One region of the Lysinibacillus sp. NPDC056185 genome, then DNA from elsewhere that is predicted to be linked to it. Evidence: riboswitches for the same ligand, from Rfam matches in the RefSeq annotation. Region 1 holds a riboswitch; each other region holds the start of a gene.
What was found. A riboswitch is a leader RNA that binds a small molecule or an ion and turns the genes downstream of it on or off. The one in region 1 is predicted to bind cobalamin.

Region 2: linked by a shared signal. The riboswitch ahead of ACMZ42_RS07375 (ABC transporter substrate-binding protein) and the one ahead of metE (5-methyltetrahydropteroyltriglutamate--homocysteine S-methyltransferase) in region 1 are both predicted to bind cobalamin.
Region 3: linked by a shared signal. The riboswitch ahead of ACMZ42_RS17620 (hypothetical protein) and the one ahead of metE (5-methyltetrahydropteroyltriglutamate--homocysteine S-methyltransferase) in region 1 are both predicted to bind cobalamin.
Region 4: linked by a shared signal. The riboswitch ahead of ACMZ42_RS11425 (energy-coupling factor ABC transporter permease) and the one ahead of metE (5-methyltetrahydropteroyltriglutamate--homocysteine S-methyltransferase) in region 1 are both predicted to bind cobalamin.

What each region holds. Positions count from the first base shown of each region.
Region 1 covers NZ_JBLLLQ010000001.1:62,302-70,305, reverse strand. Annotated here, with positions in the region: gene ACMZ42_RS00350 (UDP-N-acetylmuramoyl-tripeptide--D-alanyl-D-alanine ligase) at 1-696, shown strand, start outside; gene ACMZ42_RS00345 (UDP-N-acetylmuramoyl-tripeptide--D-alanyl-D-alanine ligase) at 829-2,217, shown strand; gene ACMZ42_RS00340 (C40 family peptidase) at 2,273-3,634, opposite strand; gene ACMZ42_RS00335 (VOC family protein) at 4,016-4,378, opposite strand; gene ACMZ42_RS00330 (DUF5367 domain-containing protein) at 4,438-4,836, opposite strand; gene ACMZ42_RS00325 (TetR/AcrR family transcriptional regulator) at 4,849-5,424, opposite strand; cobalamin riboswitch at 5,631-5,810, shown strand; gene metE (5-methyltetrahydropteroyltriglutamate--homocysteine S-methyltransferase) at 5,993-8,004, shown strand, end outside.
Region 2 covers NZ_JBLLLQ010000005.1:141,013-149,016, forward strand. Annotated here, with positions in the region: gene argS (arginine--tRNA ligase) at 1-1,395, shown strand, start outside; gene ACMZ42_RS07355 (hypothetical protein) at 1,649-1,936, opposite strand; gene ACMZ42_RS07360 (MerR family transcriptional regulator) at 2,070-2,459, shown strand; gene ACMZ42_RS07365 (class I adenylate-forming enzyme family protein) at 2,452-3,954, shown strand; gene ACMZ42_RS07370 (acyl-CoA dehydrogenase family protein) at 3,956-5,623, shown strand; cobalamin riboswitch at 5,700-5,883, shown strand; gene ACMZ42_RS07375 (ABC transporter substrate-binding protein) at 6,190-7,155, shown strand; gene ACMZ42_RS07380 (FecCD family ABC transporter permease) at 7,152-8,004, shown strand, end outside.
Region 3 covers NZ_JBLLLQ010000019.1:49,607-57,610, reverse strand. Annotated here, with positions in the region: gene ACMZ42_RS17625 (hypothetical protein) at 69-194, opposite strand; gene ACMZ42_RS17620 (hypothetical protein) at 276-1,154, opposite strand; cobalamin riboswitch at 1,226-1,436, opposite strand; gene ACMZ42_RS17615 (amidase family protein) at 1,540-3,012, opposite strand; gene ACMZ42_RS17610 (hypothetical protein) at 3,215-3,892, shown strand; gene ACMZ42_RS17605 (DUF4181 domain-containing protein) at 3,938-4,378, shown strand; gene ACMZ42_RS17600 (methyl-accepting chemotaxis protein) at 4,481-5,731, opposite strand; gene aspA (aspartate ammonia-lyase) at 5,930-7,348, opposite strand; gene ACMZ42_RS17590 (NAD(P)-dependent oxidoreductase) at 7,797-8,004, opposite strand, start outside.
Region 4 covers NZ_JBLLLQ010000009.1:83,224-91,227, reverse strand. Annotated here, with positions in the region: gene cobJ (precorrin-3B C(17)-methyltransferase) at 1-594, opposite strand, end outside; gene ACMZ42_RS11430 ((2Fe-2S) ferredoxin domain-containing protein) at 599-970, opposite strand; cobalamin riboswitch at 1,109-1,291, opposite strand; cobalamin riboswitch at 1,521-1,706, shown strand; gene ACMZ42_RS11425 (energy-coupling factor ABC transporter permease) at 1,845-2,591, shown strand; gene ACMZ42_RS11420 (energy-coupling factor ABC transporter substrate-binding protein) at 2,593-2,865, shown strand; gene cbiQ (cobalt ECF transporter T component CbiQ) at 2,871-3,641, shown strand; gene ACMZ42_RS11410 (energy-coupling factor ABC transporter ATP-binding protein) at 3,641-4,477, shown strand; gene ACMZ42_RS11405 (S8 family peptidase) at 4,738-8,004, shown strand, end outside.

The DNA of each region.
Region 1 (8,004 bases):
AAGTTTCAAGGACGCATTATTAAAGTAGGTAAGCATGAATCCTGTGATTTTCAAGCAAGAGATATTCGCTACCACAAAAATGGTATGCTGTTCAATATTCATCACAAGAAGAAACTCTATGAAATCTATGTACCAGGTTTTGGCGAGCATCAAGTATATAATGCGCTCACTGCGATTGCAGCTATTTGTGAAATGGGTTTGCCGATTTCTTTAGCAGCTGAACAACTGCCATCATTCCGAAAATTGAATAAGCAGCTTCAGGTGTTTAAAGGCATTAATAATTCCATATTACTAGATGATACATGGAATATTACGACTACTTCTTTGGAGGCAGGATTAAAAGTTTTGAAAGCGCTCGGAGAAGGCAAGAAAACGATTGCCGTTATTGGGACGATAACAGATTTAGGGTCTTGGGGATATATCATTCACGAACAAGCGGGAGAATTAATTAGTGAAATTGGGGTCGATGTACTTATTACGATAGGGGAACATGCAAGTATTATGGCGCTTCATGCCATTGAGGCAGGAATGAGTTCACCTGTGTATATTTTTAAAAATAGTACACGCGTCTATAAATTGTTAGAAGATATTGTAGATGAAAATACGGTTCTTTTCATTAAAGGAGATATGTATAGTAAAGAAGTTTCTAAGTTGGCAGATGATTTAAAAATAAAAAAATCATCTACTTCCGAATAGATTTCACCTAAATAAATGTTATTTTTCATCATTTACTAGAATGAGCATATTTATAGTCAATTGCTTGAAATGCATAAACTATGATACTCATTTATTCAGAAATATACTATATAGAAAGGGGGCGTAGTTAACTTGCAACATATAAGTGTGAGCGATATAAGAAAATTATTACAAGGAGAATTATTAAGCGGTTCTGAACACTGGTCTGTTAAACATGCAATTTATTATAACCGACATGATCTGACTCAAAATCATACACTTATGTTTGTTAGTAAAAGTGATCAAATTAACTGGCAAGAAATAGATCGAAAGGGACCATCTCTAGTCATTTCTGATAAATCTTCAGAGGAATTGAAAAATGCGCTGAAGAATACGGCCGTTATACGCGTCAAAAGTATTTTGCATGCCTATTGGAAATTCATGGGGCATTACAGAAATCTATTTCAAATACCAGTCGTTGCTTTAACCGGAACATGTGGTAAAACGACAACGAAAGAAATGATTAAACACATAGCTAGTAAGGAATGGAATGTTCAAGCATCTGTCAGCAGTAAAAATGAGCCACGGCAATCCTTACCGTACTTGACTGGAATCGATCAGAATACAAAAGCAGCTATCTTTGAATTAGGATTGGGGAATATAGGGAATATTAAACACCAATGTATGATCTATCAGCCTACGATTGGTATTATTACGAATATTGGTGTCCATCATTTAGATGGATGCAATAATCTTGATGGTTATATCAAAGCAAAGGCAGAAATTGTAGAAGGAATAAGAAAAGATGGCACGTTAATCATTAATGGTGATGATGAAAACATTAAAAAAATCCCCCTAAATAAATTTAAAGGAAAGATTATTACCTTTGGCGTCAACGAAAAGGCAGATTATCAAGCTACGAATATACAATTCACAAAAGGCGGCATGAAATTTGTACTAAAAGTGTCAAATAACAAATACAATTTATTTGTTCCAGGATACGGAGAACACCAGGTATATAATGCATTAGCGGCTATAGCTGCCATAAAGGAAATGGGACTTTCCATGGCTGTCGCAATTTCGCAATTAAAAACGTTCAAAGCGATGGCAAGACACTTAGAATTTTCTACGGGCATAGGTGAATGTACTATCGTAGATGATACTTGGACAAATAACCCGACTTCTGTTGAAGCGGCACTAAAGGTTTTAGATACTATAGGAAAAGGGAAGAAAGTAATTCTTATTTTAGGTGATATTAAGAGGTTAGGAAATTTCGAAGAAAAATATCATCGAGAGATTGGCACAATGGTCGCGAAAAGAAATGTTGATACGCTTATTACTATTGGCAATAGAGCAGAAAATATTGCGAATCAAGCGTTGAAGGAAGGCACCAAGGCAGATGTTCATATGTTTAAAGATGTTTCAGGCGTTTTAGATGTACTAAAGCATAAGCTCGATAATGAAACCATTGTACTTATTAAAGGTCCAATGTCTAGCAAATCTATGATAGAATTTGCGAATCAGTTAAAAAATAAAAAATAAGCTAGAAAAAGAAGTATTCTCAATAGAAGAATACTTCTTTTTCTTTGTATTTATATTATAAAACACGACGAGCTGTTACATAGTTTTGATTTGCCCATGTTGAAGTTAGGCTTTGTTTTACAACATTATTAGATGTCATACTAATAAACTGATTATTACCAAGATAGATGCCTGTTTGTGTAATATCTTTTCCTCCATTGTTAGTAGAGAAGAAGATCAGATCTCCTTTTTGTAACTGTGCTTTTTCCACTTTAGTCCCAACTAATGCTTGTCTACTTGCTAATTTATCTTTTAAATCAATCCCATGCTGTTTAAAAACATAGTAAGTAAATCCTGCGCTCGTAAACGTAAGTGAGCTTTCGTCATACGAATAACCAAACTTTGCTTTACTACTCAAATTTGAGGCAGTAGAGATGATTTTATCAGCAGAAGTAGAAGGCGTGCTAGGGGCTGGATTTGGAGCCGGAGCTGCAGTTGAGTTATCTGACGTAACACGTTTTGCAGTAATATAATGCTCTTTATAATAGTCAACGAACAGTACTCTTGTCGTAATACCACTTGAACTTGGAATCATTATTCGTTGGTCCCCAGCATAAATGGCTACAAGTGAAGGTGTTTGAGAGCCAGCGACACTATTAAAGAAAATTAAATCACCTTTCTTTAAATTAGCACGTGAAACCGTCGATCCCAGATTCATTTGTTCCTTTAAGGTTGTAGTACCAAGGTTTACGCCACTCTTACGATAAACATATTCTACAAACCCAGGCCCGGTAAAACGTAGACTCTGCTCACTAATTGTTGTACCCATAGTTACTTTATCTTTATAGTTATAAGCGTTTTCAACGATTTTATCGCCTTTTGTTGCAGGATTAGCTGAGAGTAATGTAGGTAAAACTCTGCGGGCACCTACATAATTATCTGTATAATATGGCTTACTATTTAAATCAGAAATAACAATATTCTGTTGGGAATCAGCCATGTGAATCATTTTATTGTCCCCGATATACATACCAACGTGGTCAGGGTCTGTCCCAGTTTTTTTACTCTTAAAGAATAGTAAATCACCTTTTTGTAATTGATTTCTATTAACAGCTGTTCCTTGCTGTATCATATAATCTTCATTATAAGTTGCAAGGTCAACACCATTTTTCTCGAAAATGTACATAATAAATGATGCGCAAGAGAATTTATAAGGATATGTAGCCTTGTATTCTGTATTACTATATGTCGCCTTACCAATTAAGCTTTTTCCAGCTTGAATTAGTTGATCCGCTTTCGTATTAACTGCTTGTGAGTTATTCAGGGCATTTGTTGTTGCAGCCTCTACTTCTATAGGTTGAACAGTTGGTTGTACCATCCCCACTGTGCTAAAACCTATCGTCAATGCTAATGTTGTTGATAAAAATCGTTTATTCATGTTGTTATTTCCTCCTGAAGCTATTGTTAGGATTAATCCTGATTTGGTTTGTCACTGGAATTAATCGTAGCATGAAAAAGTAGGGCTTCTTTGAGGTAATTGTTACCACGGTGGATGGGAAATTGCTGTAAACACCTGATATAAAAGGCTTCATCGCCTTAATTTACAGTTGTATTACAAATGTTTCAGTTGGCTGAAGTGTTTTTTAGTATCGAAAGAAGGAGGATGTCGATAAAATTCAGAAGTTAGGTGATAAAACGTGAAAGTTAGTCGATAAAATTCAAAAGTTGGGCGATAAAATGTAAAAGTACCCCGGCAAAATTAAAAAGTTGGAAGACATGCCAGTTGAATAGAAAATAACTTCTATTCAACTGTTTTCTTTTAGATTTCTTGAATCATCTCAACTCTATTACCGAATGGATCTCTAAATTCAAAGCGTTCAAAATGAGGAATAGGAACTGAATCGAAAATTTCTATATGATGTTCGGCTAGTACCTTCTTCCAATGTTCGATATTTTCAACTTGATAGGCAATATGAGCCTTCGTCGTTAATCTATCAAAGCCATCCTCTGTACCTACATGTACCGCTCTATTGCCGACCTGTAACCAAAATCCACCTCGTCCTTTCAGCGAATCAGGCTTTTCAATTTCTTTTAGTCCTAATACTTGACAGTAAAAATGTCTTCCTTTTTCTTCTTCACCTTTTGGTATTGTTATTTGAACGTGATGTAAGCCTATAATCATTTTTTCTCCTCCTTTAATTCTAATCATTACTTACTTCTAGGATAATAATGTAAAATCCTTTAATTTGATGAATGAATAGTATTCTTTTTCACGAATGAAGCATTTGTAAAACCAGTAATGAGAATTAGGGAGTAAGCCCATAATAGCCATGAGGCGAAATATCGATCTAAGTCAGCCGATAAATTCGGGAAAATATTGTCGAAAACTAACAATACGACTGCATCGATGAGCATTCCAGGTAATACGATACAAATAGCAGCCAGTAACCGTTCTGTACCTTTTGTCTTTTTCAAAGAATAAATAGGTATTGTCGCTATCCAAACGATTGGAATAGCTAAAATGTAAGTAGCTATCATGAGGAAAGGTTCTTCAAGGGTAAAAAAGTAGTGCCCTACAAATCGAAATACGGCACTTGCTACAAGCCAAATCCCAAAACCCCAGCATAAAAAGAATCGCATAGTTTTCCTCCTCTAATTATTTTCTAGACGATGCAATGTCTGAAGGATTTTTTCTAATTGCTGATAGAAGACATCTACATCGAAATCGTCCCTCATCATCACTTGTAAAGCTAAGCCATCAATAAGGGCGTTGAAAAAAATGCTCCAAGTTTCCATCGACACGCCATCAATTGGTGATGTATCCCATAATTTATTTAAAATGTTACATAAATGTTCATTTTCAGCCGCTAAAATTTGTCCAATTTGCTGTCTAATAGTTGGGTTCGTAAAGCCGAAAACGATTAAGGTGAAAAATAATTTATGATAAAACGCATCATTTTCATATCGACTTTTTGCAGAGAAAAGTGCAGATTGAATCATTTCTCGATCAGTCATCAGAATCTCATTCCAGGAATTTTCACAGATGTCTTGGACAATTTCTAGAATGATTTGCTCTTTTGATTTGAAATGATAATAAATAGTTCCTTGTGTCACCCCAGCTTGCTCAGCAACAGCCTTTAAGGTGAATTTCTCAATCCCTTTTTCTACTAAACTTTGCTTGGCAGCCATTAATAAATCTGACTTTTCAATACCAGTAGGTTTTGCCATTTGTTTACACCTCCTTTGTTATTAGTTAGTTGGATAACTAACTATAAAATAACAGAATATCCCACTATTTACAAGTTTGTTTTGGTAGCGGGGCTGCTAGTCTTCGATGATTCCATATGTTCGGAATAATAGCAGTATGAAGAATCAAACAAATCTGAAAATAAATCTACTTTTCAGAAAAATATATGTTATAGTAAAACATAATTAAATATTGTGTAAGAGTTGGTGCCGAATGAAAGTTTGGCTTAAAAGGGAAGTCGGTGTAAATCCGACGCTGTCCCGCAACTGTAAATCGGAGCAAATCACAATTGCCACTGGGAAACTGGGAAGGCTGTGAGGCGTGTTGATGAGAAGCCAGGAGACCTGCCAATATCTAGTACACACCAAATACCTACGTGGAAATAGGTGGTGAGATGTGACCATATCGGCCCTGTGCGACAATAAATCATGCGATATTTTGAAAGAATTTCGTATTGTTTCTTGATAGCTAATTTTGATATGCAATGACAGCCATTTTCCAAAAAAGGAGGGTGGCTTTTTTTTATTTTGATTGATAGGAGAGATAAACATGACGTATACAAGTACTACAGTTGGTTATCCGTATATCGGAGAAGATCGTGAATGGAAAAAGGCTTTAGAGGCATTTTGGAAAAAGGAGCTTTCAGAGGATGAGTTTTTACAGCATTTAAAGGATATTCGCCTAGCTCGAATAAACAAGCAGATTCGTCTCGGCATAGACATGATAACTGTCGGAGATTTCACACTCTATGACAGAATGTTGGATACGGCAATGATGTTTGGCTTAGTTCCAAAGCGCTTTGATTGGCAGGGAGACAAAGTTGATTTACAAACTTACTATGGGGTAGCTCGTGGTAGTAAAAAAGCCGTGGCTAGTGAAATGACAAAATGGTTTAATACAAACTATCATTATATTGTGCCAGAATATGAGGGACAACCTTTACAATTAACAGAAAATAAAATATTGGCAGACTTTTTAGAGGCTAAGGAAGCGTTTGGTATTACAGCAAAACCTACATTGATTGGCCCATATACATTTTGTAAATTAACAAAAGGCTATGACAAACTATCGCAGATTACATTTATTTTAGCATTACTACCACTTTATACGCAGGTCTTAAAGGAGTTAGTGGATGCTGGTGTAGAGTGGATTCAATTAGAGGAGCCTGCTCTTGCCACAACACTAGATGAAGCGGAGGTTAAACTTGTTCAAGAAATTTATAGACAATTAGTTGCATCAGTACCCGAGGTTAACATTATGCTACAAACATATTTTGAGTCATTATCGGCATACGAGTCAATTGTGACACTTCCGGTTCAAGGAATTGGGTTAGACTTTGTGCATGGCTATGGCGAAAATATGGAGGCATTACGTCAATTTGGCTTCCCACAAGATAAAGTATTAGCGGCCGGTATTATAAATGGACGAGATATTTGGCGCTCCAATCTAGCAGAGGCTAGCTCAACTATTAAAGCTATTGAACAGCTAAGTGGTGCTAAAGAAATATGGATTCAATCTTCGTGTAACTTACAGCATGTTCCAATTACAACTACTCTCGAAACAAAGCTCGATCCAGTTCTAAAAAATGCCCTTTCTTTTGCAGATGAAAAATTAGTTGAGATCAATGAAATAACAAAATACTTACAAGGCACAGGAAGCCCCTCAAATCAAAAAACATCTGAAAGTATGAGGGCGATTGAAGCGTTGAAAAATCACCCGGCTCGTCAAAATAGAAGTATTCAACAAGCCATTAAAGCAGTGTCAGCACAAGATTTTGAACGCCAGAGTGAATTTAAAACACGTCAAAAGGTTCAACAACAAGCCTTGCAATTACCGCTGTTCCCAACGACAACAATTGGGAGCTTTCCGCAATCAGACGAAGTCAAACGTACACGAAGTGCATGGCGAAAGAAACAACTATCTGATGAGGATTATGCAGCGTTTGTCGAACAAGAGACAAAACGTTGGATCACTATTCAAGAGGAATTAGATATCGACGTTTTGGTACACGGTGAATTTGAGCGCACAGATATGGTTGAATATTTCGGGGAAAAACTTACTGGTTTTGCATTTACGGAGAAAGCATGGGTTGTATCATATGGCTCTCGCTGTGTGAAGCCACCAATTATTTATGGTGACGTTGCATGGGAAGCACCGATGACAGTTAAAGAAACAGCCTATGCCCAAAGCCAAACGAATCGCTATGTAAAGGGAATGCTAACAGGTCCTGTGACAATTTTAAATTGGTCCTTTGTACGGGATGATATTTCACGGGAGGATGTATCCTATCAAATTGCTTTGGCACTTCGAAAAGAGGTGGAAGCGCTAGAAGCTGCGGGTATTTCAATTATTCAGGTTGATGAACCAGCATTACGAGAGGGCTTGCCACTGTGTGAAGAAAATTGGGGAGCTTACTTAGAGTGGACGGTGAATGCTTTTAAACTTGCTACATCTAGTGTGAAGGATCAAACACAAATTCATACACATATGTGCTATTGTGAGTTTAATGATTTTATCGAGCCAATTAGTGCATTGGATGCTGATGTTATTTCAATTGAAAC
Region 2 (8,004 bases), on a different contig from region 1:
AATATTACTGTACGTAAAGATTTCTTAACTGGTGTAGTAAAAGCAGTGCTTGAGCAAGGTGCTGATTATGGTCGTTCTAATGCTGGTGCGGGTGAAAAAGTTCAAGTTGAATTCGTATCTGCAAATCCAACAGGTGATCTTCATTTAGGTCACGCACGTGGAGCTTCTGTAGGGGATTCATTATGTAACGTATTAGATATGGCAGGTTTCGATGTATCTCGTGAGTACTACATTAACGATGCGGGTAACCAAATTAATAACTTAGCATATTCACTTGAAGCGCGTTATAAGCAAGCTTTAGGAATGGATGCTGAGATGCCAGAGGACGGCTACCACGGTCAAGATATTATTGAAATCGCTGGTAAACTGGCAGGCGAGCATGGCGATGCAATTTTAGCAAAATCTGATGAAGAACGTTTTGCATTCTTCCGTCAACATGGTTTAGCGTTAGAATTAGACAAGTTAAAAACAGACCTTGCAAACTTCCGTGTAAACTTTAATGTGTGGTATTCAGAAACTTCACTATACGAAAACGGCAAAATCGAAGTAGCGTTAGATAAACTGAAAGCCAATGGTCATGTATTTGAAGAAGAGGGCGCTACTTGGTTCCGTTCAACAACATTTGGTGACGATAAAGACCGCGTGTTAATTAAAAATGATGGCTCTTTCACATATCTAACTCCAGATATCGCATACCATGAGGATAAAATTGTACGTGGCTTCGATAAATTAATTAATATTTGGGGAGCTGACCACCACGGTTATATCCCACGTATGAAAGCTGCTATTCAAGCGCTTGGCTACGACCGTGATACGCTTGAAGTAGAAATCATCCAAATGGTTCAGCTTTATAAAAACGGTGAGAAATTCAAAATGTCTAAACGTACAGGGAACGCTGTTACAATGCGTGAGCTTGTAGAAGAGGTTGGCTTAGACGCAGTTCGTTACTTCTTCGTGAAAACTGCGGGCGATTCTCACATGGACTTTGACCTTGACCTTGCCGTATCTCAATCAAATGAAAACCCAGTGTATTATGCACAATATGCGCATGCACGTATTTCTTCAATTTTACGCTCAGCGACTGAGCAAGGCTTTGCTGCAACAACAGATCATTTAACTCTGTTAACTGCAGAAAAAGAAATTGATTTACTGAAAAAAGTGGGCGACTTCCCGAAAGTGGTAGCAGATGCTGCGAAGCACCGTACACCACACCGTATCGCCAACTATATTCAAGACACGGCAGCTGCATTCCACAGCTTCTATAACGCTGAAAAAGTGTTAGATGCTTCAAATAAAGAGCTAACAGAAGCTCGCTTAGCCCTTATTACTGCTGTGCGTACAACAATCGCCAACGCACTACGCTTAATCGGCGTATCTGCACCGGAAAAAATGTAATAATAGTCTCTCTAGCCCCCGGCACGACAATGTGCCGGGGCTTTTTTCTGTTGAAATGGATTTGATCTTGTGGTTAGCGGCGGAATTTCAGGTTTTAGCGGCGTTCCTTGCTTGGTTAGCGGCGGAAAATCGGGTTTTAGCGGCGTTCCTCCCTTGGTTAGCGGCGCAACTCACACTTTTAGCGGCGAATTCCAACATAAGCTGCACAATTTAACAAAACTAAAGTCAGGGTTGAAAAACTTTGTATAGAATTTTACATAATATTAAGGACTTGGCGGATAAACTCGCCAACCCGACGGATAGGCCCTTCGAAGCGACGGAAAGAATCGCCAGAGCGACGGAAGCAACAGACGAATCGACGGATAGAAGCAGAAGTGACGGATAGAACAGTCAAAGTGACGGAATGAATCGTCAAATCGACGGAAAGCCCCGCTAGAGCGACGGAAAGAATCGCCAGAGCGACGGAAAGCCCCACAAGAGCGACGGAAGCGACAGCCGAATCGATGGATAGACCCGCCGCCCCGACGGATACAACAGCCAAACTGACAAACAGCACCCGAAATAAAACAATTCATCTACTTAAAACGATATTTTTCTATAAAATTCAGAAATCTTGTTGTGGTTTACGCTAACGTCAATGGTATACTGATGGAAAACGGAAGGGGGAGATGATGTTGAAGACGATTCAAGAAGTGGCTAAGCAGTTTAATGTTTCAACACGGACCATTCGTTATTATGAGGAGCTTGGGCTGCTTAATCCTAATCGATCATCTACTAATCAGCGAACCTTTTCAAAAAAAGAATTAGCGAAGCTTAAGCTTATTTTCCGAGGAAAGCGATACGGTTTTTCACTTGAGGAGATCAAGGAAATGGTATTGCTGTTTGATTATGATCGCACGGGCATTCAGCAGTTGGAGCGTACGGTCGAATATGGGGAGCAAAAAATGCAAGAAATTGATGGCAAAATTGCAGAGCTTGTACAGATGAAAAAGGAGTTACAGCAATTACAAGGCATATTTACAGAAAAATTAGCGACTTTAAAGGGAGAGATGCATGATGAATAGTTCGAATTTGTTAGCACGTAATGCGCGAAAGTACCCTATGAGTGAAGCTGTTGTTTGTCAGGGCAGACGTGTGACTTATCGTGATTTAGATGAGCAAGTGACACGTCTTAGTCATGCTTTGTTAGAGCAGGGGGTCTGGCAAGGCGATAAAGTGATCATTTTTATGCCAAATGTTGTAGAGTTTGTTATTAGCTATTTTGCTATTCAGCGTATTGGAGCTATTGTTGTTCCAGTAAATGCGAAATTTACGCTGCAAGAGGTTGAGTATGTAGCGCAGCATGCTGATGCTAAAGCTATTCTAGTGCATGAGGCGATTTTTGCAGCAGTTGAAAACATCACGGTTGTTCCTTTAAAAATCAAAACAGGTCAAGAGCAGGCTGATTGGCTAAACTATGAATCACTTATTCAACATGCAAGCAGTCAAACAATTGATTGCCAGTTGAATGAAGATGATGTTTCTACGATTTTATATACCTCGGGTACAACGGGAAAACCAAAGGGAGTATTGTTTAGCTATCGCAATATTTTAACTGTAGCGCAAATGATTGCAGTAGAAATGGAAGTAAAGCCAGAAAGTCGGATTCTTCTTATGATGCCGTTGACGCATTCAGCCCCATTACATTTATTTTTAATGGCAGGAGTATTTGTAGGCTCGACAAATGTGCTAACGCCAACATTTACGCCTGATTTATTGATAGATTCAATCGAGCGGGAACGGACAACGCATTTCTTCGGCGCACCTGTCGCGTATTTGTTAACCGCTCAAATGCCAAGATTGCAAACAGCTGATTTATCATCGATGAAATGGTGGTCTTATGGCGGAGCGCCGTTATCACAAAACGAAGTCCGCCATTTACAAGAAGCTTTCAGAACAGAAAACTTAACTTGTGTTTATGGCCTAACAGAGGCTGGTCCAAACGGTTCAATATTGTTTGGCGAAGAGCATGCAACGAAGGCAGGGAGCGTTGGTAGGCGTGCACCGCTTGGGGGGGAGCTGCGTATTATTAACGACAATGGAGAAGATGTCAGTGTTGGTGAAGTAGGAGAAATTGTGATATTCGGTGAGGGTAATATGCTGGGCTATTACAAGGATGATATGGCAACAAAGGCTGCATTTATAGATGGCTGGCTGAAAACAGGTGACTTAGCTCGCTTAGATGAGGACGGCTATATTTGGATTGTTGATCGTAAAAAGGATGTCATTTTGTCAGGCGGTGTGAATATTTATCCGAAAGAAATTGAAGATAGTATGTTGAGCTATGAGGGGATTTTTGAAGTGGCAGTAATAGGTGTACCGCATCCGGAGTGGGGAGAAACGGTGAAGGCCGTTTATGCCGCTAAAACGGAAATTGAAGAGGATGAACTGAAAGCTTATTTGGAGGAGCATCTTGCTAAATATAAAATTCCACGCATCTTTGAACGTGTGGAAGCGTTACCACGAAATGCATCGGGCAAAATACTAAAACAATCCTTGAAGGGACAAGAGGTGAGATAGCATGAAGGTTTTACAGCGGGAAGAAATGAAAACAACAAATTTTTTTAACGATAATGATACACTTCATAAAGTTTTAGAAATGATGCTAGATAAAGAGTTTGTGGACTATGCAAAACGTGAGTTAACAGATTTTGGTGAGCTTTGTGCTGGAGATATTGATGTGAGAGCCAAACATACGGATCGAGAGGGTGAACCTCGATTACAAAGGTATAATGCCTATGGTGAAGAAGTGTCAGAGGTTTGGGTTAATGATGGCTATAAAAAAACAATAGAAGAAACGTACAATACCGGCATAGTTGGCTATGTGCATAAGGATATTCCGCAATTAGGTAGGAAGGGCAATTATGTGTATAGCTTTGCTCAAGGCTATATACTATCACATGCTGAGCCAGGCTTTTACTGTCCTGTTACTTTAACAATGGCAACGGCTTATCTCCTTGATCATTATGCGAGTGATGAGGTAAAGGAGCGCTTTTTACCACATGTTTGTGCAACAGGAGATACAGAGCTATATGAGGGGGCTACATTTTTAACGGAGCGTCAAGGTGGCTCTGATGTTGGGGCGAATGTTGTGGAGGCAAGACAGGACGGCAATCAGTATCGCTTATATGGGGAAAAATATTTTGCATCAAACGCAGGAATGTGTGGAGTAACTATGGTATTGGCGCGCATGAAAGGGGCTCAGGTAGGCTCAAAGGGCTTAACATTATTTGCAGTTCCGTGGCGAAATGAGGATGGCACAGTTAATAATCTCCGCATTCGGCGTTTAAAGGATAAACTTGGCGTTAGAGCAGTGCCTTCTGGTGAGGTGGAATTTGATGGTGCGCTAGCATATGTTGTTGGTGATCCGAATAAAGGAATTTATTATATGCTCGAGGCGCTTAATTTATCAAGAATTTGCAATGCGGTTGCTTCTATCGGCATTATGCGCCGCGGATATTTAGAGGCGAAGCATTATGTGACAAATCGTCATGCCTTTGGTAAACCTTTAACGCAATATCCTATGATTCAGGATACACTAGGGAAATTCGCTGCCAAGCTTCATGTAGAAGTTGCCACGGTTTTTGATCTTATTCAGCTGTACGACAAAGTAACTAGTGGGCAGGGGAATAAAGAAGACATTATTTTAAACCGCTTGTATATTGCTATCATGAAAAAAGAAACTGCAGAGCAAGCTGTACATTATGCTAGTGAAGCCATTGAATTACATGGCGGAAACGGCTATATTGAAGATTTTGTTACACCTCGGTTATTAAGAGATGCACAGGTACTTACTGTGTGGGAAGGGACTGCGAATATTTTAGCATTAGAGCTTATTCGTTTAGTTGATAAGTTTCATGCGCACGAAATGTTTGTTCGTGTCATGGAAGAACGTCTAGAAAAACTAGTTGCCAGTCCATTAGTTGAAATTGTCGTGGATCAATTAGCAAAACTAGAATCAACTTTGCAAACATTTAGCCGTTTAGATGATGCAACAAAAACGTTTGAAGCAAAAAAGGTCGCAGAGAAAATGGCGCATTTATATGAAAGTGTGGTAGCAGTCGAGTGGGCACAAAGATTCGGCGTCAAATATGAGAAGCTAGCAGATATTTATTTAGAGCACACATGGGCATTGCGAGAAATGGGTGCACCAATGAAAACGGTACAGTATTTTTCAGATATCGTTTAACTTCTTTTAGTATATTGATTTGTTTAGAAGTCGTCTCGAATGGAGGCGACTTCTTTCATTTTCATGTATAATACAATCAACTGAATATTATAAAGGTTCTTTACTTAAGTAAAGTGAAAAGGGAAATCGGTGTAATTCCGATGCGGTCCCGCCACTGTATGTGTGAGTTTTTTCAATCTACGCCACTGAAAATTTCGGGAAGGCTTGAAAAAGCGTATGGAGCACGAGCCAGGAGACCTGCCTTTATAGAAAACACGTTGTAGCCTACGAGGATAGGATGGTGGATTTTGTATATGTATTTTTGTGCAAATTTGACCCCCTCATTATTTTATGATGAGGGGTATTTGTTTTGGAAGATGAATGTCGATAAATTTGAAAACATGGGCGATAAATTCACAATGTTAGGCGATAAACTCAAAAAGTTGGGTGATAAATTCAAAATGTTGGCTGGAAGTTCGCGATGTTGACGATAACCCCACAATGTTAGGCGATCAAAAACTAAAATGTATCGATCAATCAGAAAAACAATAAAAACTATAAGCACAAATAGACTAAGGAGGATTCACATGAAGAAAATTTGGAAAATAGGGTTATCAGCATTTTTAGCTATGGGCTTACTTGCTGCATGTAATACAAAAGAGGCGACAAATGAAAAGCCGTCATCTTCTGAGCAACAAGAGACTGCAAAAGTAGATCAAGCAACATTCCCAATGACGATAAAGGATGCTACTGGCAAGGATATTACGCTAGAGGCACCTCCTGAAAAAATTGTCTCACTCATTCCGAGTAACACAGAAATATTATTTGGCCTTGGCTTAAATAATGAAATAGTTGGCGTGACTGATAATGACGATTATCCACCAGAGGTTACTAAAAAAGAAAAGGTTGGCGGTATGGATTATAATATTGAAAAAATTATTGCTTTATCGCCAGATATCGTTTTTACGCATGCGTCAGGTATGAGTTATTCAAAAGGAGCCATTGAACAGCTTGAGGCGGCAGGTGTGAAAGTATTTGTTGTAGCGGATGCAAAAAACTTTAATGAAACTTACACAACGATTGAACAGCTTGGTCGTGCAACAGGAAAACTAGAAGAAGCTAAAAAAATTGTTGCAAATATGAAGGCAAAAGTTAAAGAAGTTGAAACAAAACTTGACGGTGTTGAGCCGAAGAAAGTCTTTGTAGAATCGTCTGATGAGCCACAGATTTATACAGCCGGTAAAGGTACATTTATGAATGAAATGCTAGGAATGATTCAGGCTGAAAATGTGGCAGCAGATGTAAATGACTGGTATCAAATCGATGCTGAAAAAATTATCGCGAAAAATCCAGATGTCATTGTTGTGGCATATAATTATGTACCTGAAATTTTAACGAAAATTCCACAACGTGCAGGCTTTGAGACAATCTCTGCCGTAAAAAATAAAGCCATAGTACAAGTAGATGAAAATATGATAAGTCGTCAAGGTCCTCGATTAGCAGATGGTCTTGAGGAACTAGCAAAAGCTGTCTACCCTGAGGCGTTTAAATGAGTAAAACAATTGTAGCCTATGTAACAGCAATTACGCTTCTAACCATTAGCATCTGGTGTGGTGTGGCGATAGGCTCAGTTCATATTCCACTAGAAGTGTTGTGGAATAAGGCGGCTGATGAAACAGCCGCCAATATTTTATGGAAAATTCGATTACCCCGAGTCCTGCTGGCAGGGCTTGTAGGGGCGTCACTTGCAATTGCAGGGGCAGCTTTTCAGGGCTTATTAAAAAATCCTTTGGCTGATCCTTATACATTAGGTGTTTCCTCTGGTGCATCAGTTGGCGCAGTTATGACAATTTTTTTTAGTATATCAATACCTGTAGTAGGCCATTTTACATTGCCGACCTTTAGTATGATAGGTGCCATATTAACGATGGTAGCTGTTATGGGCTTTGCTAGAATAGTAGACCGCTCGCTAAAAATGGAAACTCTTATATTAACAGGGGTTATATTTAGTTCATTTTTAGGTTCTTTGATTTCATTAATGATTGCATTGTCTGGTGAAGAGCTACGCCAAGTAATCGGATGGTTGCTAGGCTCAGTATCGATGCGTGGTTGGCCATATGTTCAGATGATTATTCCGTTTGTCATAATTGGCTCAATTATGCTTTGGACACAAAGACGCGAGTTAAATGTTCTGTTATATGGTGAAGAACGCGCGCAGCATTTAGGTGTCAATGTTAAGCGCAGTAAATATATTATTTTAGTGGGTGGATCCATGTTGACGGGAGCTGCGGTAGCTGTTTCTGGAACGATTGGCTTTGTTGGTTTAGTTGTTCCTCATATGACGAGAATGGTTTGGGGTTCTGATCACCGTCATTTATTGCCATTATCATTTTTAAATGGGG
Region 3 (8,004 bases), on a different contig from region 1:
ATCTAGTCACCTCCCACATTCCAATAATTGTAATACATTACACTTAACTAATCAGTAATAGGATTTTGCTATACATACCACTTATTCGCCTTCATTCCCTGTACGGATAATGCTCCTGCAATAACTAGATTATCGTGATTTTTTTCTGTATTTCCTCGCTTATTACCTAACTTTCCATGTGTCTCTTCAAACATTTGCATCTGCTGTAAAGTCTGAATAACATAATATATTCCAGTTCTTATTAGTTTTTAACTCGGATTGTAGATACTCTTTTATTATTTCGTTATCCTCTTTCTCATTTTCACAGGTGTTAGGTGCTCCCACTCTTTATATAGTTGCTTTTTCGAAAGTATCTTCCAAGGATTAAACATCGTTTGTCCATGCTTATTAAAATACAGTTCTTCACCAATATGATAAGCTGCATGTTGAATAATACCATTTTCATCCTTCCAAATTACAATGTCGCCTTGTTGTATCCCTTCACCTAGGACCTCTTCAAAGTTATACTGACTTAATTTTTCAAGAAATGTTTTTTGATATATCCATTCATAAATAAACCACTTTTGTTTCCCTTTTGAAATTGCAAACAAAACCGCTGCTAAACAATTTGCACCTTGACGATGCCCAAAAGTATTAGCAAATTGCTGTAGAAAACTAGGTAATGATTTTGGAGGTTCCTCACATTCTCCCTTATCCCACCATTCATAAACCATTGTTGTAAGTAACTGTTCTTTAAATGATTCGTCAAGACCTTCCCACATTGAACGCTGTATGATAACGTGCCCATTCTGTACATAACTCGAAGGTACTTTTTCTATCTCCTTTATAAATTTAACGGGGAGTACAAGCCCTCTTTCACATTGCACTTGAAAACTTAAAATCAATTGTTGGTCCTCTTTCGATTTGCTCTCAATCCATCCTTTTTCAGCAATAATTACGTATTGTGCGTTCTTTATATTCCAGTATTCATAACAATTAACATAATTTAAATGCTGATATGTGCTGTGAGTATAAAACTCATCTATGGGCATTAACAATACATCTGTAAAGTCAATTTCATTAAGATGTTCTTCTGATAGAAAAAATAAATCTCTTTCAGGGACATAACTTTCCATCCATGACAGTAAGACTTTTTTTGTCGGTTTAATTATCATTATGTATTTCCCCCAACTTGAATTTTTTGCTTATTGTTTGAATAACTCTACTTGAACTTCTTCTATAACATACCAAGGCCATTCAGAATCACTGGCTTTTGGGTCACTCACTTTCAACGCAAAAAAAGAACGACCAACAAACGAATTGAAACGTTGTTGATCGAGTTTATTAAAAGAATGAAACGTTTTTTATACTTTATGAATTTACAGGTGCGGGACAGTGTCGGATTTGCACCGACTTCCCTTTTCAGTAAATTGCACGCAATTTACACCTATTACTCTAAGCTATTCAGTTGTCAAGAAACTGGAAAATACCAGATTTCTTTCCGTTAATAGTAAAGTACAGTATTTTTAAAGTCAATTGAGGCAATTAGATATTTTATAACTACTCACTCAACTTCGGTGCTTTTCGTAGTTTAGTTGCTTGTTCAAATGAAAATGCGAGTTTTATTAGAACATCTTCACTAAATGCAGTTCCTGCGAAAGTTATGCCAAACGGTCTCCCATTTTTCATATACCCTGCTGGGACGGCAATAGACGGATAACCAGCTTTTGCACTAATTGTCGAACCTATATATGATGGAAAGATAATCGCATCCAATTCATATTTTTTTAATGTATAATCGATTCCTTGTTCTTGAGAAAAATACAAATCCTCTAATTTTGCATTTAAATAGTCAGAATCTCTTAATGTGTTCGATAGTTTCTCTCTCAATTCCAATTTATCCTGACCATATTTTAACGACTTTCCTTTTGAACGTTTATTAAATTGAATTAACTCAGAGATAGAATGCACAGGCATGTGGGAAGGTAGATTTACAAGGAAATTATTTAAACTATGCTTTAATTCGTATTGCGGTACTCCCCATTTCCAGTCTCTATGAAAAGAAGGGATTTCGATGCCTTCAATAATATCGGCTCCTTGAGCTCTTAAAACCTGAATTGCATTATTAAAAAGTGTTTCATCATATTCCTCTGAGTCATAATAAGCTTTTGAGGCATTATTATAAACACCAATTCTAGCGCCATTTAATCCTGTGGCCTCTAAAAAAGGGGTGTAATCCTTATATAACCTTCTTTCACTTTTATATGTAGCGACGTCGTCTTGATCTACTCCTGTTAACACGCCCAATAAAATAGCTGCATCTGTTACTGTTCTAGCCATTGGCCCTGCTGTGTCTTGAGAGTATGTAAACGGAATAATGCCCTGTCTACTAATGAGCCCAACAGTCGGTTTTATGCCAACTACTGAATTTGTAATAGCTGGACTTAAAATCGAGGCGTCTGTCTCAGTTCCAATTGATAAAACAGAAAAATTCGATGCCACCGCTACTGCTGACCCCGAACTGGATCCTCCCACATAAAGTTGTGGATCGCCATAAGGATTTAGTGTTTGGCCACCTCGAGAACTATAACCCGCCCACATCGTACTCGACATAGCGTTTGCTAATTCAGTCATATTTGCTTTCCCTAAAATAACAGCCCCTGCTTCACGAAGCTTTTTTACTAGAAATGCATCCTGCTTAGCTAAATAATTTTCCAATGCTATTACGCCTGCACTAGTGTGCATAAAATCTTTCGTTTCGATATTATCTTTTAAAACTACTGGAATTCCGTGTAAAGGCCCTCTAGCCCCTTTTGTTAGTCTTTCCTCATCTAATGCTTCAGCAATAAATATCGCTTCAGGATTAATTTCAAGCATAGAATTAATTTTCTGTCCGCCTTGATCATACTTAGCAATTCTGTGTAAATAATACATAGTTAATTCTTTTGATGTTATATCACCTTGTACCATAGCTGTTTGAATATCGATTACTGACAATTCTTCTTTAAGAAAACTATTAAAATTTATACCCATTAAATTCCCCACCTCTCTTTCAATATTATACCAAAAAGGGAAACTTGTGCTTAAATTGTTTTTTAACTATTGAAATTTCAAAGTTCATTCCCTCAGGCTCGTTACTTCATATATTTTTTGCCCCAGTATTTGTAAATGTGTTATAGTTTAAATAAATAACTAATTATTCTGTCATTTAATTCATTTTTGTGAGGTGAAGATATTGAAGAAATATATATTTGCAGGAGCTTTACTGGGAATTTTCTTTTTAACAGGGTGTGTAAATGAAAAAACAGAAAATGTAAAATCATCCAAACCATCGACCGATGAACAAACAGTAGAAAAAGAAAAAATCGTAGCTCCAACTCCTTTAAATTTAACGCAGGAACAAAAAGAAAAGTATTACAAGGAATATATTTCTCTTGTAGAGAAAGTGAACGAAGAATATCAAGAAAACTTTGAAATAGAACCTATATCAAAGTTTACTGATGAATACTGGGTTGAGGTAAGTGATTTTAAAAAGATGTTAAAAGAAAGAGTAGATGCTTCATTTATCGTGTTAAAAAATAATGATGCGTATGCTCCAACTTCAGTACCGAAAACAGTGGAAATACATACAGGTTCAAAGGTTGCTATTATTAGTTTTGAAGGCTCTTTTGATACACAGTTAAATTCAAATACAACTGAAAGTAGGCAGTTGTTTTCAGCTATGAACTCTCTATCTTCGAAAATTGAAAATGGTAGTGGTAACTGGATCCAAAAAGGATACAAATATACAATTGACGATGATGGTCGCTCTTATATCATTACTGTTGGTGGAAAATACTCTGAAAGTGGTGTTTCTTCTTCTCATTTAATTAATGTAGAATTTTATTGCAATAAGAATGGTGGTATTTTATGACCGACAATATTTAAGAAAAGAGCTTGCCTACGAGGTGATTGAAAATTGATTAATATCGAATTTGGAACATTTATACTTTTTCTAATTACGCTTGTTTTAGTAATTAGTATTTTTGGATTTGCCATTAGAAAGCTGTTAGGTGTTGAAAGAAAGAAATGGTTTTCTTATAATCACATTAACGAAAGACATAAAAAACTAGATTGGTCTGTACGAATAATATTTATGAGTTTATTTTTAATTAGTTCGTATTATATGATTGGTAACGATACACTTGGAATTCCTTGGTATTTTGAAACATGGTTTATCTTAATTGTCTTTTTTATAACATCTGAAATGCTACGAGCATTTATGGAATGGAAATACGCGGAAAATAAAAGAGATTTTGTTGCTACTATCGCAGAAATGGTGTTAATGATTAGCATAGGATTTTTGACGATAACAACCGATTTTTTCGGCTTATTTATATTTAATTTCGAAGCTATTTAAACCGGTTAATTAATACACTTGATATAAAATAAAAAAGGCTATTTCGCAGAAAATTTATTCCTGTAAAATAGCCTTTTTTAATGAATACTATATTTCTTGCAATTATTGTCCACTAAATCTCTGTGTCAGCTTTTGTAAATTTTCAGCTTGTACACATAAATCTTGTGATACTACCATGTTGACCGCTTGCATGGAGGCACTTTGCTCATCTACTGACTGCAGAATGACCTCTGTATAATTAGACAAACTGTCCATTCCACTTGCGATTGTCGATACTAAGTTTGTAACCTCATTCGCGCTACTTGAAAGCTCTTCTGCTGTTGCGGAAATATCCTCAAGTTGGTTCGTCATTTTGCTAACATGCTGAGAAATCGTACCGAATGACTTTGTAGCCTCATCAATAACATAGACGCCCTGTTGAACGTTTTTCAAGTCCTCTTCGACAGAGGTAGCTACTTGTTTTGTATCGCTTTCAATGCCAACTACCAGCTCGACAATTTGAATAGCCGAATGCTTAGATTGCTCTGCCAATTTTCGAACTTCCTCCGCTACTACGGCAAAGCCTTTACCATGTTCTCCAGCACGCGCCGCTTCAATCGCTGCATTTAATGCAAGCAAATTCGTTTGATCTGTAATAGCCGTAATCATGTCTGTCATAGATTTGATATCTGTCATTTTTCCAGATAATTGCTGCATTAATTCACTTGTTTTTTCAGTAGAAGTTGAAATGAATTCCATCTGATTTTTAGCCACGTGTAAAATTTCCACACCGTTGCCTGCAATGTCATTTGCTTCTTTTGCATGATCAAATACATCTTGCGTTGCCACGGTAATACGTTCAATGCCATCAGCAGTTTCCTGCATAGCAATAGCACTTTCATTTGCAGATTGTGCTGCTTTCTTAAGGCCATCAGTCGTATTCTCCATTTGTGAATCAACTTCGTTCACTGCATCTGTAATTTCATTTGTACTTGCTGATAGCTCCTCAATGCTCGCAGATAAATCTGAAGAACTACTTGCAATATTTTGTGTCATCGTATGTAATTGTTCCTTCATCTTTAAAAACGCTTTAGCTAAGTCTGATATCTCATCATTGGAATTAATTTCAATCGGAGCAGTACTTAAATTTCCACCAGCAATTGCTTGTGCAGATTCTGATAATTGTTTAATAGGCTTAATAATTTTAAATTTTACATAGAAAATACACGATAATGTCATCGTAATTCCTATTACTGTTAATAAAGTGGATAGCCATTTTAATGAAGTTAAATTTGCTAGGTCTATAATTAATAAAACACCCATGAGAACATTTAAAGTAGAAAAGCAAATTATACTTTTTTTCCGTAAGCTCATACTAAATTCCTCCAACTATAATATTATTCCAACGTAGTTATTATAGTTTAATTCTCCTGAAATTCATAGAAAAAAGACCAACTTTTGTAAGGGGAATGATATATAAAAGAAAAAGTACTTTCGTAGTATCCAAAAAACATGGAGATGTGCTCTAAAAGTAAAAGCACTTTGCTTTAGACAAAGTGCTTTCACCATAAATTATTTTAATTTCATAATACTTGATCCAGCAATACCAGGATGTGTCATCTCATATGGATCTAGAATTAAATCTAATTGTTCTTTTGTTAGGACGCCTTCTTCAATGCAAAGCTCACGAATTGAACGACCAGATAAAATTGCTTCACGCGCAATTCGTGCAGCTACCTCATAGCCAATATGCGGGTTCACTGCTGTTAACACACCAACGCTTTTTTCCACATATTCTTTCATGCGATCTTCGTTTGCTTCAATATCCTTCAAGCAATTTTGTGTAAATGCTCGGAACACGTTATTCATAATGCTAATCGATTGAATTAAGTTAAAGACAAGCACAGGCTCCATAACGTTTAATTCTAATTGTCCTGCTTCAGATGCTAAAGAAATCGTATGGTCATTACCAATTACTTGGAATGCCACTTGATTAAGAACCTCTGGCATAACAGGATTTACTTTCCCTGGCATAATAGAAGATCCAGGTTGACGAGCTGGTAAAATGATTTCCCCTAATCCAGCACGTGGTCCAGATGCCATTAAGCGAAGGTCATTAGCGATTTTCGACATATTAATCATACAGATTTTTAGTGCGCCTGATACTTCTGTATAAGCATCCGTATTTTGTGTTGCATCCACAAGGTGTGTAGCGCCTTTAAGCGGCAATCCTGAAATTTCAGCAAGATGAACATCAACTGATTGAATATAGTCAGGGAATGCATTTAATCCTGTACCAACAGCTGTTGCTCCCATATTTACATCATATAAATTTGGGCGAGTTTGGCGAATGCGCGCAATATCACGAGTGATCACACGGCAATATGCTTCAAATTCTTGCCCTAATCGAATCGGTACAGCGTCTTGTAAATGCGTACGACCCATTTTAATAACATGCGCAAATTGCTCCGCTTTTTGGTGGAACACTGCTTGCATGTTTTCCATTGTAAGAAGTAGTTCATCTATCAAATTCAACACAGCGATATGAATAGCTGTTGGGAAAGCATCGTTTGTTGATTGTGACATATTAACATGGCTGTTTGGGCTAATTGTTTTGTAGTCCCCTTTTTCTTTGCCCAAAATCTCTAAGGCACGGTTAGCAATAACCTCGTTGGCATTCATATTAATAGATGTGCCAGCACCGCCTTGGATTGGGTCAACGATAAATTCAGCATCCCACTCGCCGTCAATAACTTCCTGTGCAGCCTCGACAATTGCATCTCCGATTTCTGTTGAAAGTAGGTGTACCTCCATATTACTCATAGCAGCTGCTTTTTTTACAATACCCATTGCTTTAATAAGAGCAGAGTGAATTGTATATCCTGTAATCGGGAAGTTTTCAGTTGCACGAAGCGTTTGAATCCCGTAATAAGCATTGCTTGGTAATGCACGTTCACCTAAAAAGTCTTTTTCTATACGTTGTGTGGACATAATTGTCGTCTCCTTTTATGTAATCCTCACACTTGATAGTAGCTAATTAATGCAGTATTGTAAACAGTCATTTTTCTGTAAAATGAAAAATCCCATGAAAAGATATTATTATTCCCTAAAAACCGAGCGCTACTTTGAAACTATTAAGACATATAAGATTACACACTTTTTACTTTGGTTAGCAGTTTTTCTCGTTTTTAAACAATTATGCCTCAGCATAATTGCGTATGGATTCGGCTTTTTACTTGCTCAAAGAACTCTTTTTCGATTCATAACAAGTGGGTTCATAATTATTAATCTTCACCAATCAGGCTATTCCAATGCAAGATAAATATTCCCATTCGTTCATTTAGCACAATAAAAAAGCTGAACTAATTGTTTGTGTTAGTTCAGCTAAATATAAACTATTTTAATGTGTACTATCCCAGGAACACTGGTGTTAATTCTTTTATTTATTTGAAGAAACTGTAAAACGACTGTTAACATGCTTTGGATTTTCAATTTCATCTAATACTGCAACGGCATAATCTGCATAGCTAACATAACTTTCACCAGCAGCATTTACTAATAAATGATCTTCTCCAGCAGTATAGCTACCTGTACGTGGACCTTCTGGATCAAAGAAAGCAGATGGGCTTAAAAATGTCCAAGTAATA
Region 4 (8,004 bases), on a different contig from region 1:
AAGTCCAACCGGCGTATCTGGAGAACGATATTCCAATAAAATTCGTTGTGCCTCTACAATTTGTCTCGTACGACGTCCACTTTTCGGGTTATAAAGAGCAATAACAAAATCCGCCATTGCTGCTGCTTCTACTCGTTTTGCAATTAAATTCCAAGGTGTTAAGTGGTCACTTAAACTAATGGTACAGGCGTCATGCATAATGGGAGCACCTAGTAAACTGGCACATGAATTAATAGCTGAAATACCTGGAACAATTTCTACCTCGATACCAGTTGCTTCTGTCCAGCCTAGCTCGATTAATACCTCATACACTAATCCTGCCATTCCATAAACCCCGGCATCCCCACTGGAAATGACCGATACGATACTTCCAGCCTCTGCTTGACGCACCGCTTCTTGTGCACGTGAAACTTCCTCTGTCATACCAGTACTAATAATCGACTTTGCACTAACTAAATCCTGAATCAGTTCAACATAAGTTTTATAGCCTATAATCATATGACTTTGTTGTAGTGCCTCCACAGCACGAGTCGTAATATGTTTAAAGTCTCCAGGGCCAAAGCCAACTACGAAAATCTTACCTTTTTGCGCCATTTTGTTACCCCTCTTTCACCTTTTCAATACCTTTAATGGCTGTTGTTTGTGCTGTACGCTGCAACGAACCTTCACGCAATGTAAAAACATGCTCATTATGTAACGCTTCATGATTTAAATCTTGTACAAGCACTCTCGCATGCTCCTTCGTTGGCACTCGGTACCAATTGCCCTGAGGATATGCAATGACAACACAAGCATCCTTACACCTGCCATTACAGCGGGTCCTTGTTGTATGTATTTCCTTATCAAGCTCCAGTAACTGTATTTCATCACGAATTGCCTGTGTAATGTCCTCAGCATCTTTTTTCATACAGCTACTACCATTGCAAATAAAAAGATGTGTTTTCATCCCCTCTAAATTCCAAGTTGTCATAGTCGTTCTCCCCTCATTTGCTTTTAGGAAAAAGAAAAACCTTTACTCTAGACGAAGAGTAAAGGTTTAGTAGAAGCCAAATAAAAACGAATATATACTGGTACTCGCTTTCGCTTCAACTTCTCCCTCCGAAAAGTTTGCTTGCATCATCACATAAGCAGGTTTCCTGACTTAAGCTTCCTTTTACTTTCGCGCCTTCCTAAGTTTTCACTAGTGGCATCCGCGATTTCATCAGCTATTACAGTAGCGGGGGCTGTATCGGACTTTCACCGATTTCCCTATTATCTTGAATATTCAAGCACTTATGGATGTTTTATATGAATTATATGGTTTTTTTGTAATTGAAAACTGTTTCTATCATAGCTTATTTTTTTAAAATTTCAATATTTCTTTCTTAATTTGTGACAATTTTTTTAAAATTCCATAGAAAAATGCGACATCCATTTTCTATTTATCTAAATTTTCGACATAGACACCCAATTTAAAATTTTTTCACAAAAGGGATAGCATATATATGGAAATTCGTGTTACACTTTGTCGTGAAATCTCACAACTTCATCTTTTTTTCGGTGTGAAATGTTCAGCATTTCGCTTAAAAGGGAAGCCGGTTTAAGTCCGGCGCGGTCCCGCCACTGTATTAGGGAGTTTTATAGATAATGTCACTGTCCAAAGGATGGGAAGGCCTATAAAACGTTGAACTAAAGCCAGGAGACCTGCCGAAAAATATGTGATCGTTTCAACCTACGAGGATGGGTGTGCGGCTTAGCAGATTAGAATTTTATTTGCTTTTTTAGCTATGCACTTTTCCACTATCGGAGAAGTGCTTTTTTTCGCATACTTTTTCTAAAAATTTTAATGTAAGGAGGAGTGATTTTTGAAATTTTCAGGTTGGAAGCTTAGTTATTTTTTATTGGCATTTTTATTCGTACCAAATCGTGCATTTGCGATGCATATAATGGAGGGCTTTTTGCCAATCGAATGGGCGATTTTTTGGTGGGTCATTTCGATTCCATTTATTATTTTAGGATTACGTTCTATTCGTAAAACCATTGATGAAAATCCTGAAACAAAAATGATATTAGGGCTTTCGGGTGCCTTTGCCTTTGTACTTTCTGCCTTAAAAATCCCTTCTGTAACAGGAAGTTGCTCGCATCCTACAGGTGTTGGGCTTGGAACAGTTCTTTTTGGACCATTAGCGATGAGTGTTATCGGGACAATCGTATTATTATTCCAATCTTTACTGTTAGCGCATGGTGGGCTTACAACATTAGGGGCAAACACTTTTTCTATGGCAATTATGGGTCCTATTATCGCCTACTATGTATTTAAGGGCTCACAAAAATTGGGACTATCCTTTTCCATTGCTGTCTTTTTAGCAGCAATGCTTGGTGACTTAGGTACATATATTGTCACTTCTGTCCAATTAGCTCTTGCCTTCCCTTCTGAGGTCGGAGGCTTTATGGCTTCATTCACTAAATTTGCTGGTATTTTTGCTTTAACACAAATTCCTCTTGCTGTTAGTGAAGGAATTTTAACAGTGATCGTTATGAACTTTCTGAAAAAATACAATGTGAGTGAACTAAAAGCTCTACGTGTGTTCTCTGCAAAGGAGGCTCACTAAAATGAAAAAAAACTTACTGCTCATCGCCATTGTTGTGTTGTTAGCAATCGTTCCCCTGTTTATTCAAAAAGGTGCTGAATTCGAAGGGGCTGATGGCGAAGCGGAAGCAGCGATTAGTGAAATAGATGCTAGCTACGAGCCATGGTTTGAAAGCTTATGGGAACCACCGAGTGGTGAAATTGAAAGCTTATTATTCGCACTACAAGCTGCTATCGGTGCTGGTTTCATCGGGTATTTCATCGGCTTAATGCGCGGCAAACATAAAGAAGGTTAAACGCGATGTTACTCATTGATAAGTATGCTTATTTGAATAAACTAGCGTCTGTTCATCCGCTAGAAAAAATGACGTTATCCCTTGGACTGCTTTTATTGTCGCTTATCATGAGAGATGAACGAATTTCACTCATTACATTTATTGTGATGAGTGCTTTTATCATTTTAGGCGCAAAAATCCCTACTAAATATTACGCAAAGTTATTGTTGCTACCTGGATTTTTTTTACTATCAAGTTTAGTATCCATTTTAATTTCTATCGCTCCTGCAACAAACAGGCTTCCTTCAAACATTTGGTCATTTTCACTTCATAATTGGACAATTTTTGTCGGCAGTGCAAGCCTAGTAACAGCGCAGCAGCTTTTTTTCATCGTCCTTGGCAGCATTAGCTGTTTGTATTTTTTAATTCTCACAACATCAGTCCAATCTATTTGTTACGTCTTACGACAATGGCGACTCCCAACTCTATTTGTAGAGTTAGTAGAGCTAACGTATCGTTTTATTTTTATCTTTATAGATAGTATGCAAAAAATTCATCTTGCCCAACAGGCTCGTCTGGGATACAGCTCCCCTATGCAGTGGCTTCGTTCGGTATCAATGCTAATTGCAGCTTTATTTGTCGAGATGTTTCAACGCAGTCGTGAGCTAAACAATGCGATGGAAGCACGTGGTGGCGAAACGGTCTATTGGCAAGATGATGTTCCCTATAACACGAAAAATTGGGTAGGTATTGCTGCTATTTTTATACTCCTCATCATTTATGGAGGTTTTTTCTGATGACAGATTTATACTTTGATTTAACACATTTATCCTACGCTTATGCAGATGGAACTCATGCCTTAACAGATATTTCACTTCAAATTCCAAAGGGGAAAAAAATCGCTTTACTTGGTCATAATGGAGCCGGGAAATCAACGTTATTTCAGCATTTAAATGGTATTTTGAAGCCTACCGCTGGAAGTATCTCCTTTTGTGGCAATGAACTGAACTATAGTAGAAAAGCATTAAAAGAATTACGCCAACAGGTTGGCATTGTTTTTCAGGATGCAGACAACCAACTTTTTTCCGGCACAGTTAAGCAAGATATTGCATTTGGTCCTTTGAATCTTGGCTGGACAACTGTAAAAATTGAAGAAAAAATTGCGTGGGCTGTCGCTCAAACCGAAGTCGAAGCATTGCTAGATAAACCGATCCATTTTTTAAGTGTTGGTCAGAAAAAACGTGTCGCAATGGCAGGCGTACTTGCAATGGAACCTTCCGTTTTATTATTAGATGAACCGACAGCTGGACTAGATAATTATTATAGTGCACAAGTTTTACAGTATTTAGCTATGTTAGAAAACGGGGAACGAACAATATTATTGGCAACGCATGATATCCCCTTAGCTTATGAATGGGCTGATCAAATCATCGTGATGGAAGCTGGGAGAATTATTTACAATGGGGATCCAGTTGCAATGTTCTTCCAAGAGGATTTGCTTGAAAGAGCCCATCTTGAACGCCCATGGGTCTTTGAAATGGCCGTTGCCTTACAAAAGAAAAAGTTATTTGAGAAAAACATGAAAATGCCTCGTTCGAAGAAAGATTTACACAGACTTATTGAGCGGCTTTAAGATAATTTGTCCATATTTGGTACTTTTCAATTGTAGTAGAATCCACGCTACTACTCCAAACGCACAAATCGAGTAGGATGTACCCTATGGTCCTTTGAGGATTTTTGACTTCCCTTCTACATATTTTTATAACGAGGAACGTGGTAAAATATAGAATGGTACTTTTGGAAAAATATATACTTATTACGAAACTTTTCTATCGTTCATTCGTAATAGTATAGATGTCACAAATATTTGGAACACCCAAGGAGGGAATACAGTTGAAAAACTGGAAGAAAAAATCAGTAGCTTTAGTTGCATCCGCAGCACTAATGGTTCCTGCTACTTCTGCCTTTGCTGAAGCACCACAAAAAACAGCAAAGAACCAAGAGTTAGTGAAAATAGCTAGCAATAAGGAACAATCATCTAAGAATCAAAAAGAATGGATTAGTCAGGATACTATTATCGTCAAACATTCCGGTCTTGATAAGAATGCACACAAAAAAATTGGCGCAAAAGTGATCCGCTCTATTCCTTCATTAGGATACGATGTTATCCAACTAAACAAAGGAACAGATTTAGAAAAAGCAGTTTCATTTTATGCGAAGCAAAAAGGGGTTAAAAATGTATCCCCAAGCTATATGTATTATTCCTTCGGTACAGAGGTAGATCCAAAGAAACAGGATATGTATCATTTGAACCTTCTTCAAATTGATAAAGCACTAGAATTAGCTGGCAACAATGATGTAAAAGTAGCCGTTATCGATGGTGGTGTGGATTTTAAGCATCCAGATTTAAAATCTCAAGTGTTACCGCCATATAATGCAGCAGCCCCTGCCAATAATCCTTATCCAAACGACCACGGAACACATGTGGCTGGAATTGTTGGTGCAGCAAAAGATAATGGGATTGGAGGCCATGGGATTAATCCAAACGCTAAGATTCTTCCAATTGATGTATTTAACGGAAAGGAAGGTACTACCGATTACTTCATAGCACAAGGAATCCTTTACGCGATTGAGCAAGACGCAGATGTTATCAATATGAGCCTTGGCGGCTATGGAGAATCTCCATTAGTGAAGGAAGCTGTTCAAAAAGCGATTGATAAAGGCATTACCGTTGTAGCAGCTGCTGGTAATGAATCGACAGATGAATACTCCTTCCCTGCTTCATTCGAAGGCGTTATTAGTGTAGGATCTACGAATGAAAGAAACAAACTATCAAGCTATTCAAACTATGGTCCATCAGTTGACCTTGTAGCTCCAGGTGAAGATATATACAGTACAGTTTATGATGAGAAAAAAGGCTCATCATTTGCAAAAATTAGTGGAACGTCGATGGCATCTCCCGTGGTTGCAGGTGTGGCATCCCTACTAAAATCAAAATATCCAGATTTAAAGCCTTATGAAATAGAAGCTATTCTCGAAATGACCGCAAAGGATTTAGGTGACAAGGGCTATGATCTTACATATGGACATGGCCTAGTAGATCCTGTGAAAGCATTACAGTTTAATATTAACAATCTACCAAAACAGTATTCTGAAACAAAAGAAGAGCGCTTGAAAAACGCAAAAGTTCTTAAAAAAGATACCTTAAATACCGAAAAAGGAGAATTCAAGTTACCGGACGAAAAGAAATGGTACAAGGTTGATCTAGACGCAAATGAGTATGCTCAACTGACATTAAAAGGTGCAAACAAATACGATTATGCATTTGATTTATACTTCTACCCTGAAGGTCAAAAAGAAGAAGTAGAACCAATTAACGTCAATGATGTTCGCGTAGGCAAGCAAGAAGGATACCTATATAATGCAGATCAAAAAGGAACCCTTCTTATTGGAGTTAAAGATCAAAATGGCAGCTATAGCTCAAAGGGTGATTCTAACTACGTCTTCACGGCTCAAACGACTAAAAAATTACCAATTGATGCATTAGATATGGAACATATGGAGAAGATTGAAAAATTCCCATTCAGTACAGCCGGGAAAAACTATACCCTACTTTCTGAAGATCATCTAGGTGACAAAGATTATTTTACATTTTCAGTGAATGAACCAACGACACTGAAATTTGATTTAACTGGGATTCCAGGTGTTACTGCATCCATGGAGCTTTTTCTAAAAGAAGACTTAGTTAATGTTCCGACAGAGGAAGACGATGTTGAAGGATTAAATGAGGCCTATCCAATTCGAGCAACTTACGGCGCGGATAAAGGCGATGGAGTAAACTTAGTTGTCGATGCTATACCTGAGGAAGAGTATGTAATAAGCGTATCTAATGAAACCGGTAGTAATTTTTCACTTGATATGTTCTTTAGCGGCGGTATTGATACTGAGCAAACTGTTAGTGAATCAATCATCCCTTACACATTAAAAGGTGAAGTAGTTACTTATCCTAAAGATGAAGATGGCCTTCAATTAAATGCGATGATGCTAGAAGACAACGTACAAGAGAGTCTTTTACCTTTAACTCAATATAAAACAAAAAAACGTAAGCAACAAAATGATTTCATGAATATATTCATGAATCCATATGCTATGGAAAAACCAGAAAACGTTGACCAAATCATGGACCAAGCAATTCGCTTTGATATCAGCAAAGATCAAAAAGCATACTTCCAAACAGAAGATGATGAAGATTACTTCGCATTTACTGCTAAAGAAGATGCCGTATATGGTTTCCAAATTCAAAAAGGTATGAACCAATCACCAGCTGGTACTATATTTGAATACGATGAGAAAACAAATGAATTAAATCCAGTTACTTCATTAACGAATGATATGGGACTACTCGGGCTACTTCTAGGACAAACAAGTGATCCAAACGATGCTAAGGCAATTGCATTGGAAAAGGACAAAACATATGTTGTAAAAGTTATGAATCTTGGTGACCGTTCTGCTGAACCATATACACTTAAAACTAGTAAAATGGCAGCAATTCCAGAAGACGATAATAGAAATAATAATTCACCAGGAGCTGCTAACACGATTCAACCTGGTATCACTTACAAAGATCATCTCATTTATCAAGATGATACTGATTTCTACTACTACAAACAAAAAGGTAACGATGAAGTCATGAGTCTTCTTATTTCTTCTGTACCATTTACAAAAGAACAACTAAATCAATTACCTAAAGAACTTCAAAATGACTTAAAGTTTTCAGGCGTCATTATTGAAGATACAAATGGTAACATGGAAATCGATCCAGAAGAAATGGCAACACAAATTCCATTTGGACAAGGTGAAGACCTCCTTCAAATGTTACTCGGTCTTGGAGGAACAACAGATGTAAATACTTCCTTTAAAGCAAAAAAAGATCACGGTTATTTTATTGTTCTTAACGGAAGCAATGTTGGACAAGTATCAATCCAGCCATATACTTTAACTTTGTTTGATCATAAAAAACCAGATGAAGATGCAGATTCTAAGTTAGTTAACGGTATACCGACAAAACCAACTGCACTTTCGAAAAAAGATGATAAATGGGTAGCCACTCAATATCTAAATGCTGGTGTTCCATTTGGTGATAAGGACTATTTTGAATTT